DNA from 2 places in the Streptomyces sp. NPDC044719 genome. Region 2 is predicted to be linked to the other one. Evidence: riboswitches for the same ligand, from Rfam matches in the RefSeq annotation. Region 2 holds a riboswitch; the other holds the start of a gene.

Region 1 (4,572 bases), on a different contig from region 2:
GCTGATCGCCGTGCGCCTCAACATCCTCACCCGCAAGACCCTGGGCGGCCTCCAGACCGACCTCTCCGGCCGCGTCCTGAACGCCTCGGGCAAACCGATCTCCGGCCTGTACGCGGCCGGTGAGGTCGCCGGCTTCGGCGGGGGCGGCGTCCACGGCTACCGCTCGCTCGAAGGCACCTTCCTGGGCGGCTGCCTGTTCTCGGGACGAGTGGCGGGCCGGGCGGCGGCGGCCGCGACAGCGAGCTGACATGACGGTCGCGGCTGACGCGACCGGCACGGTCGGCGTCCGCCGCGGATGACCGCGGCCTGGGTCGGCGCGAGTGGCCGGCCGCGGCCGCATCCGGACCGGCGGTGGGTGCCGTCCCACGGGCGTGAACCTTCCCCGTCGGGGGCGGGCCGCGGCCTCGGCCCGCCGCCGACCGGTCCGTCAGCGACCCTCAGCCGCCGCTCACCGGCCGCCCCGCCGCCAGCGCGGCCAGTTCGTCCGGGGTGCGCGGGCCGGGCGCAGAGTCGTTCAACAACCCCTGGGCACGCAGCAGTTCGGCGGCTGCGGCACCCCAGGGCAACCGCAGTCCCGCCTGCCGGAGGAGATCGGTCCGGGCCAGTGCCGTGGGCGCGGGGGCGAGGTGCACGCCGTCCGGGGTGAGGAGCGCCGCGTCGTCGGCCCAGCGCAGGGCGAGATCGACGTCGTGCGTGGCCATCACCACCGTGGTGCCGTTCGCGCGCAGCCCGTCGAGTGTGCTGAGGAGCCGTTCCTGGCCGTCGGGGTCGAGTCCGGCCGTCGGCTCGTCGAGGACCAGCACACGGGGCCGCATGGCGACCGCGCCCGCGATGGCGGTCCGCTTGCGCTGCCCGTAGGAGAGCAGATGGGTGGGCCGGTCGGCCAGGGCGGTGATGTCCAGGGCGGCGAGCGCCTCCGCCACCCGCGCCCGTACCTCCGGATCGGCCAGGCCCAGGTTCAGCGGCCCGAACGACACGTCCTGCTCGACGGACGCCGCGAACAACTGGTCGTCCGGGTCCTGCACCACGAGCTGGACGGTCGTCCGCAGCCGGGTCAGGCCCTTGCGGTCGTACGTCACCGGCTGCCCGTCGACCGTCAACCGCCCCTCGTGCGGCCGCAGTCCGCCGCTGAGCAGCCGCATCAGCGTGGTCTTGCCGCTGCCGTTGCGGCCGAGCAGCGCGAGCGCCCGCCCCTCGCGGATGTCGAAGTCGAGGCCGCTGAGCACGGCCGGGCCGTCCTCGTAGGCGAAGGACGCGCCCCGCAGGGCGACGAGGGCGGGCTCGCTCATGCCGGCGGCCTTTCCAGTACGAAGGTGAGGACGGCCAGCGCCGCGAGGAGCGCGCAGCTGGCGACCGTGAAGCGGACGGATACGCGGGCCTCGGGCACCAGGACACGCAGGGTCCCGTCGTAGCCGCGCCCGGCGAGACCGGCCTGGAGGCGGGCCGCCCGGTCGAAGGCCCGGACGAACGCGGTGGCGCCGAGGCCGCCCAGCGAACGCCAGGCGGCGGCCCGCGTGGTGTGCCCGAGCCGGGCTGCCTGCGCGTCGCGGATCCGGCGCACGGAGTCCAGCAGCAGAAAGCTCATGCGGTACGTCACGAGCGCGACATCGACGACGGGCGCCGGGACGCCGGCCCGGACCAGACGCGGCAGCAGGTCGGACATGGGCGTGGTGAAGGCGAACAGCAGCACCCCCAGGGAGGCCGCCGAGGTGCGCAGCAGCAGCTCCCCGGCCCGCAGGGGCCCGTCGTCCGCGAGGGAGACGAAGCCTTCCGGCCCGCCGACCTGGACGAGCAGGGTGACCGCGCCGGTCACGCAGAAGCCCAGCGGCACCCGGTAGGCCCGCCACAGCCGGCGGCCCGGCACACCGGCCGGTCCCAGCAGCAGGGCCACCGCCGTCACGAGCACCAGCGCCGCACCCGGCCAGGGCGGCAGCGAGATGGCCAGCACGGTGAGTCCGAGACCGAGCACGGCCTTGTCCACGGGATGGCGGCGGCGCCAGCGACTGCTGTGCGCCGCCGCGTCGATCGGCAGCACGCGGCTCAGGCCCTCTCGGCCGTGGACTCCTCGGCGTCCCGCTCCCGCGCCTGTTGCTCCCCCTGCCGCCGGCCCCGGCGCAGACCGAAGTAGTAGGCGAGGACACCGGCGCCGAGCGCGGCCTGGAGGGCGAACAGCGCCGACTCGATCTCACCCGACGGCGGCTCGTACAGCGGCGAGAACCAGGGCTTGTAGTCCGGGTCGATCTCGGTGATCGCCGTCTCCGCCTGGGCGTCGGCGCCCGTGAACGGCTCCTCCTTGTGGTCGCCGAGGCCGAGCGCGAGCGGCAGTACGGCGAGCGCGGCCACGGCGAGCAGCAGCAGGAGGTTGATCTTCGTGCTCTTCTTCATCGGGTCGCCGCCTCGGTCTCGGTCACGGACTGCTTCTTGGCGAGGAGCACACCCAGCCGGGTCAGTTCGCCCTTGCTGGACTGCACCAGCAGCCGCATCACAAGGACCGTCAGCAGCCCCTCGCTCACCGCGAGCGGTATCTGGGTGACGGCGAAGATGGTGCCGAACTTGCCGAGCGCGCCCACGAACCCGCTGCCCGGGTCGGGGAAGGCCAGTGCCAGCTGCACGCTGGTGACGCAGTAGGTGGACAGGTCGGCGAAGAACGCCCCGAAGAAGACCGCGACCATCAGCGGCACGTCGTACCGCCGCAGCAGTTTGTACACGGCGTATCCGGCCCAGGGCCCGACGATCGCCATGGAGAAGACGTTGGCGCCGAGCGTGGTGAGGCCGCCGTGGGCGAGCAGGAGTGCCTGGAAGAGCAGGGTGATGGTGCCCAGCACCGCCATGATGGGCGGCCGGAACAGGATGGCTCCCAGGCCCGTTCCGGTGGGGTGGGAGCAACTGCCGGTGACCGACGGAAGCTTCAGGGCGGACAGGACGAACGTGAAGGCACCGGAGGCACCGAGGAGCAGGGTGCTCTCCGGGTGCTCGCGCACCTCACGGGTGAGCGACCGGACCCCGTGGACGACGAACGGTGCCGACGCGACGCCCCAGGCGACCGCGTGCGCGGGTGGCAGGAAACCCTCGGCTATGTGCATGGCTCAGCAGACCCTCTCCAGCACCTCGTGGATGGTTGACGTGCCTTGGCCGGTCTCCTGGCTGACGGGTACCACCGCCCGTACTCCGCCTTCCCGGGTCACAAGGACCCAGTGGCTGCCCGTGAGGGCCGGAGCCGGACTTCCCGATTCACAGTGGCGAGGGCCGCACCGGCATCACACCGGATTTCCCGTTCACCAAGGCGTGGTGACAGTAATGCCGGGATAAGGACGATGACAAGCCACCCGAGGGGGCGCGCGAGGGGGCGCCCGCTCGCACACCGGCGCAGGGCCGCTCAGTCGTCGCCGCCGTCGTCATCGTCGTCCCCGTCCTCCCAGGTCTGACGGGGCTTCTCCTGCTGGGGTTTGTCCGCCTTTTGCGCTGGGTCGGCCGTCTCCTGCGCCGGAGTCGTGGGGCTGGGCGTCGTTGCGACGGGGGCAGGGGGAGGGGGCGCGGTGGTGGACGGGGTGATATCGGCCACTGTGCCGGTGGCCGGAGCGCCGGCGCCCGGAGCCGTGTCCTTGGCAGGGTCGGAGGAAAGGGGCGAGGCGGAGTCCGCGGACGGTGTGGCGGCGGGGCTGCTCGCGGAGGGGGACGCGTCGGGCTCCGTGCCCTCCGTCGCGGTGTTGTCGGGCGAGAACCACAGCATGCCGGCGAGCATCGCGGCGGCGAAGAGCGCCGCGGCGGCGATCGTCGCGGCCGCCCTGCGGCGGTGGTCGGGGCCGCCCCGGGGCGCGGCGCGGCGCGAACGGCCGGTCCGGGGTGAGCGGCCGGTGCGCAGCCCCGGGGCGCCGGGCAGCGCGTAGGCGGCCGGGTTGCGGGTCTCGGCGGCCGAATACGGCCTCCGAGTGGCGGACGTCACGGGGGGCGCGGCCTCCGGCAGCGGCTCGGGCAGCCCTCGCCAGGCGCCCCCGGCGAACCACTCGGCGGTCTGCTGGGCGGTGGGCCGGTCCTCGGGCTGCTTGGCGAGCAGGCCGAGCAGGTAGTTCTCGAAGGCCGGCGGGAGTCCGGCGACACCGAGCTCGCGAGGCGGAACGGGCGCGGAGTCGAGGTGCTGGTGGAGGAGCGCGACAGCGGTGTCCGCCTGGAACGGCGGCCGCCCGCTGAGGAGTTGGTAGAGCAGACACCCCAGGGAGTACATGTCGGAGGCGGGACCCGCGGGCTGGCCCAGGGCGCGTTCGGGCGCCAGGTAGAGGCCGGTGCCGACGATCTGGCCGGTGGCGGTGAGCGCGGCGCCGGGGTCGTCGAGGAAGCGGGCGATGCCGAAGTCGCCGATCTTCAGGGTGCCGTGGGCGTCCAGCAGGAGGTTGGCGGGCTTGATGTCGCGGTGGACGATGCCCTGCGCGTGTGCGGCGGCCAGCCCGGCGGCGGCCTGCGCGGCGAGATCCGCCACCCGTTCGGCGGGAAGCGCGCCGGAGGCGGCCAGCACCCCGGCGAGGCTGTCGCCGTCGACCAGTTCCATCACCAGGTACAGCCGGTTGTCGTACTCGC
Region 2 (4,572 bases):
GGCGCCCAGCAGCACGGCCAGTGAGGTGAAGCCGTCGGTGCGGGCGTGCAGTCCGTCGGCGACCAGCGCGGCCGAGCCGATCGCGCGGCCGACCCGGATGCGGTAGCGCGCCACCCACTCGTTGCCCGCGAACCCTACGAGGGCCGCCACGGCGACCGCCGGGACGTGCTGGACCGGACGCGGATCGAGGAGGCGGTCGATCGCGGTCCACCCCGCGAAGGCCGCGGACGCGGCGATCGTCAGCACGATTACGAGCCCCGCCAGATCCTCGGCCCGCCCGTAGCCGTAGGTGAAGCGGCGCGTGGCCGCCCGCCGTCCCAGCACGAAGGCGATCCCGAGCGGTACGGCGGTCAGGGCGTCCGCGGTGTTGTGCACGGTGTCCCCGAGCAGCGCCACCGAGCCGGAGACGGCCACCACGAGCGCCTGGGCCAGGGCCGTCACGCCGAGCACCGCGAGCGAGACCCACAGCGCCCGCATTCCCCGGGCCGAGGACTCCAGGGCGGAGTCGACCTTGTCGGCCGTCTCGTGGGAGTGGGGGGTGAGGAGGTGGGACAGCCGGTGGCGCAGGCCGTGCCGGTGGTGGTGAGGGTGGGAGTGCTCGTGCCGGTCGCTCACGTGGGTCCCCTTCCGGTGCGCGGGAGTGGACGTGCACACGCCCACAGGGCCATTATGTGCGTATGAGCGCACGCATGCACCTGTCACCTGCGCACGATGCGCATCCGCGCAGCCCCGGCGAGGAACAGTTCGCGCTCGCCGCCGAACTCCTCGCCCTCCTGGGCGACCGGACCCGGCTCGCCCTGCTGCACGCGCTGACCGGGGGAGAGGCCGACGTCACGACGCTCACGGAAGCGTGCGGGGCGGCCCGGCCCGCCGTCAGTCAGCATCTGGCGCGGTTGCGTCTCGCGGGCCTGGTGGACACCCGTAAAGAAGGCCGCCGCGTGATCTACTCACTCCGCGACGGCCATCTGCGCCGGCTCGTGGACGAGGCGCTGAACGTGGCCGACCACCGTCTCAGCGACCGCCCTCCGCACGACTGAGTCAGTACCGCGCGGCCGTCCCCAGATACTGCTCGGCGAAGGCCGCGGCCGCCGCGGGCGAGGTGAACAGGCGGCGCAGCCGGGCGAGCGTGGTGCCCGCGCGGAACGGGTCGCCCGCCGCCGTGCCGTGGTACACCTCGGACAGCCACTGCGAGAACTCCTGGTAGTCCCACACACGCCGCAGGCAGGCCTCCGCATAGCCGGCCAGACCGCTGTCGTCACCCGTCGTCAGGCGCACCACCAGGGCGTCGCCGAGCAGGAAGGCGTCGTGCAGGGCGAGGTTCATGCCCTTGGCGGCGATGGGGGCGACCAGATGCGCCGCGTCGCCCGCGAGGTACAGCCGGCCGTGCGCCATCGGCTCGACCACGTAGTCGTGCATGTCCAGCACGCGCTTCTCGATCAGCCGCCCCTCCGTCAGCGGTGGCGCTCCGGCCGCCCCGAGCCGCTGCCGCAGCTCCGCCCAGACGCGCTCGTGCGGCCAGTTCTCCGGGTCGTCACCCGGCGGGCACTGGAGGTAGTAGCGGGTCACCTCCGGGCTGCGGGGCATCTGGCCCGCGAAGCCGTTCGCGTGACAGCCGAACAGCACGCAGTCGGCGGACGGCGGCGCCTCGGCGAGCAGCGCCAGCCAGCCGATGCCGTAGTCGTGCCGCGCGACCCGGACCCGCTCGGGCGGCAGTGCGGCCCGCGTCACTCCGCGCGCCCCGTCGCAGCCGGCCACGAAGTCGCAGTGCACGACCCGCCGTTCACCCGTCTCCGGGCAGGTGTACGACACGGACGGCCGGTCGGTCTCGAGGTCGTGCAGCTCCACGTCCCGGATCCCGAAGCGGATCTCCCCGCCCCGCACATCGGCGTACTCGCGCACCAGGTCCGTCACGAGCAAGGGCTGCGGGTAGACGAAGTGGTGACTGCCCGTCATCTCGCCGTAGTGGAACCGGTACCGCTCCCCGTCGAAGCGGAACTCGCACGCGGTGTGCAGCTCCGCGCGGTCCAGCAGGTTCCGGGCGAGGCCCCGCTTCTCCAGACCGCGTACGGCCCACTCCTCGATGACCCCGGCCCGGGGCCGCTGTTCGATGAACTCCCGGGTCTCGGTCTCCAGCACCAGGCAGTCCACGGCGGCGGCCCGCAGGATGTTGCCGACGGTCAGCCCGGCGGGACCGGCACCCACGACGACGACCGGGAAACGTCCGGCGGAGCCTGTGTCCGCGGGCGGGGAGGCGTGGGTCATGCGCTCATTATGGAGGGGGCGCGACCGTCGTGACCCTTACCCGAGCCGCGGGATCTCGATCGCCGGGCACCGGTCCATCACCATCTCCAGGCCCGCGGCCCGGGTGCGGTCGTACGCCGCCGCGTCGATGACGCCGAGCTGGAACCACACCGCCCCGGCGCCCTTGGCGACCGCCTCGTCCGCGACCGCTCCGGCGAGGTCGCTGTTCACGAACACGTCCACGACGTCCACGTCGAAGGGGATGTCCGCCAGACTCGCGTACCCCTGCTCGCCGTGCACGGTCTCCGCCTTGGGGTGCACGGGCACGACGCGCTTGCCGTAGCGCTGGAGCACCGCGGCGACGCCGTACGCCGCGCGCTGCCGGTTCGACGACAGGCCGACCACGGCCCAGGTGTCGCCGAGCTCGGTGAGGATCCTGCGGACCGTTGCGTCGTCGCCGTACACCGGCGGCCTCCTCGGGAGTCGCGGAAGAGCTGCTGTCCGGGCAACGACGCGGGGCGCGCGGTGATTCCCCGATGCCCACCGTGATAGCTTGCCGAGGCCAGTCGAACCCATGTACGTGGGTCAGGGAATCCGGTGCGAATCCGGAACTGACGCGCAGCGGTGAGGGGGACGGGCGGGGCCGCGGCCACTGTACGGCTGGACGTCGTACGGGAAGGCGCCCCGCACCGGGTGAACCCGAGTCCGAAGACCTGCTGGCGGCCCCCGCGGCCGGCCGGCGGTGGGGGAGCACCGTACGACCGGGCTCCGCGATCGGGCCCTCGACGCCTGAGGACTGGTTTCCTTGCCCCTCGCCCGACCCGCCCGTGCCGCCGTCCTGCTCGCGGCCGGCTCCCTGCTCCTGACCGGCTGCGGGGACTCGAAGCCCACCACGACGAAGGCCGCCGTCACACTCGACAACTGCGGCCGGAAGGTCCGGGTCGACAAGGCGCCCCGGCACGCCGTCTCCCTCAACCAGGGCACCACCGAGATCCTGCTCTCCCTCGGTCTCGCCGACCGGCTAGCGGGTACCGCGACCTGGACCGACCCCGTGATGAAGGGGCTGGAGAAGGCCAACGCGAAGGTGCCGCGCATCGCCGAGAACAACCCCTCCTTCGAACGGGTCCTGGACTCCGAGCCCGACTTCGTCGCGGCGTCCTTCGTCTCCACCCTCGGCAAGGGCGGCGTCGCCACCCGCGAGCAGTTCGAGAAGCTCGGCGTGCCCACGTACGTCTCCCCGTCCGACTGCGCCGGCAAGGACAACTCGGGCGGCGGCGACGGCAAGCGCGACAAGGCGCTGGGCATCGACACCGTCTACGGCGAGGTGCGGGACCTCGCGACCGTCTTCGGAGTGAAGGACCGCGGCGACAAGCTCGTGGCATCCCTCCAGCAGCGGATGAGGAAGGCCACGCGGGGCGTCGACGCCTCGGACGTCTCCCTTCTGTACTGGTTCGCCAACTCCGAGTCGCCCTATCTGGCCGGCTGCTGCGGAGCGCCCGGGATCATGACCCGCGCCCTCGGCGCGAAGAACGTCTTCGACGACACGCACGAGGAGTGGCCGCAGGTCAACTGGGAGACGGTCGCCGACCGGAACCCGGACGTCCTCGTGATCGGCGACCTGACCCGCGACTCGGAGACCGCCGAGTCGGCGAAGCGGAAGATCGCCTTCTTGGAGTCCAACCCCGTCACCAAGAACATGGACGCGGTCAAGCACAAGCGGTACGTGCTGCTCAGCGGGCAGGCCATGAACCCGACCATCCGCACGGTCGAGGGCGTGGAGAAGGTCGCGGCCGGACTGCGTGAGTTCGGGCTCGTGAAGTGACCGTGCGCGGACCGGCGCTCGCCGTCGGGGGCGCCCTGCTGCTGGTGGTCTCCGTCGCCCTGGCGATCACCATCGGACCGGCCGACATCCGGGTCGGGGACGTGTGGTCCGTCGTCGCGTCCCACCTGGGGGTCGGCAGCTCCGGCCTGACGCCGATCCGGGACGGGATCGTCTGGCAGCTGCGCCTGCCGCGCACCCTGCTCGCGGCCGTGTGCGGGGCGGGACTCGCCGTGTGCGGGGCCGTGATGCAGTCGCTGCTGCGCAATCCGCTGGCCGACCCGTTCGTGCTCGGGGTGTCCTCGGGCGCCTCCACCGGCGCGGTCGTCATCGTCGTGCTGGGCGTGGGCGGCGGTGCCGTCTCGGTGTCCGCGGGCGCCTTCCTCGGCGCCCTGGTCTCCTTCGCGCTGGTCCTGCTGCTCAGCCACACCCTCGGCGACACCACCGACCGGGTCGTCCTCGCGGGCGTCGCCGCCATGCAGCTCTTCTCCGCGCTGACCTCCTTCGTCGTG

The links. A riboswitch is a leader RNA that binds a small molecule or an ion and turns the genes downstream of it on or off. The one in region 2 is predicted to bind cobalamin.
Region 1: linked by a shared signal. The riboswitch ahead of AC07DF_RS08380 (energy-coupling factor ABC transporter permease) and the one ahead of AC07DF_RS16305 (ABC transporter substrate-binding protein) in region 2 are both predicted to bind cobalamin.

Annotation. Positions count from the first base shown of each region.
Region 1 covers NZ_JBWKHE010000002.1:361,263-365,834, forward strand. The annotation lists partial or broken gene AC07DF_RS08360 (FAD-binding protein) at 1-247, shown strand, start outside; gene AC07DF_RS08365 (energy-coupling factor ABC transporter ATP-binding protein) at 438-1,289, opposite strand; gene cbiQ (cobalt ECF transporter T component CbiQ) at 1,286-2,035, opposite strand; gene AC07DF_RS08375 (energy-coupling factor ABC transporter substrate-binding protein) at 2,041-2,385, opposite strand; gene AC07DF_RS08380 (energy-coupling factor ABC transporter permease) at 2,382-3,083, opposite strand; cobalamin riboswitch at 3,114-3,298, opposite strand; gene AC07DF_RS08385 (serine/threonine-protein kinase) at 3,377-4,572, opposite strand, start outside.
Region 2 covers NZ_JBWKHE010000004.1:79,768-84,339, forward strand. The annotation lists gene AC07DF_RS16285 (cation diffusion facilitator family transporter) at 1-615, opposite strand, end outside; gene AC07DF_RS16290 (ArsR/SmtB family transcription factor) at 678-1,037, shown strand; gene AC07DF_RS16295 (4-hydroxybenzoate 3-monooxygenase) at 1,039-2,262, opposite strand; gene AC07DF_RS16300 (CoA-binding protein) at 2,299-2,706, opposite strand; cobalamin riboswitch at 2,788-2,976, shown strand; gene AC07DF_RS16305 (ABC transporter substrate-binding protein) at 3,047-4,063, shown strand; gene AC07DF_RS16310 (FecCD family ABC transporter permease) at 4,060-4,572, shown strand, end outside.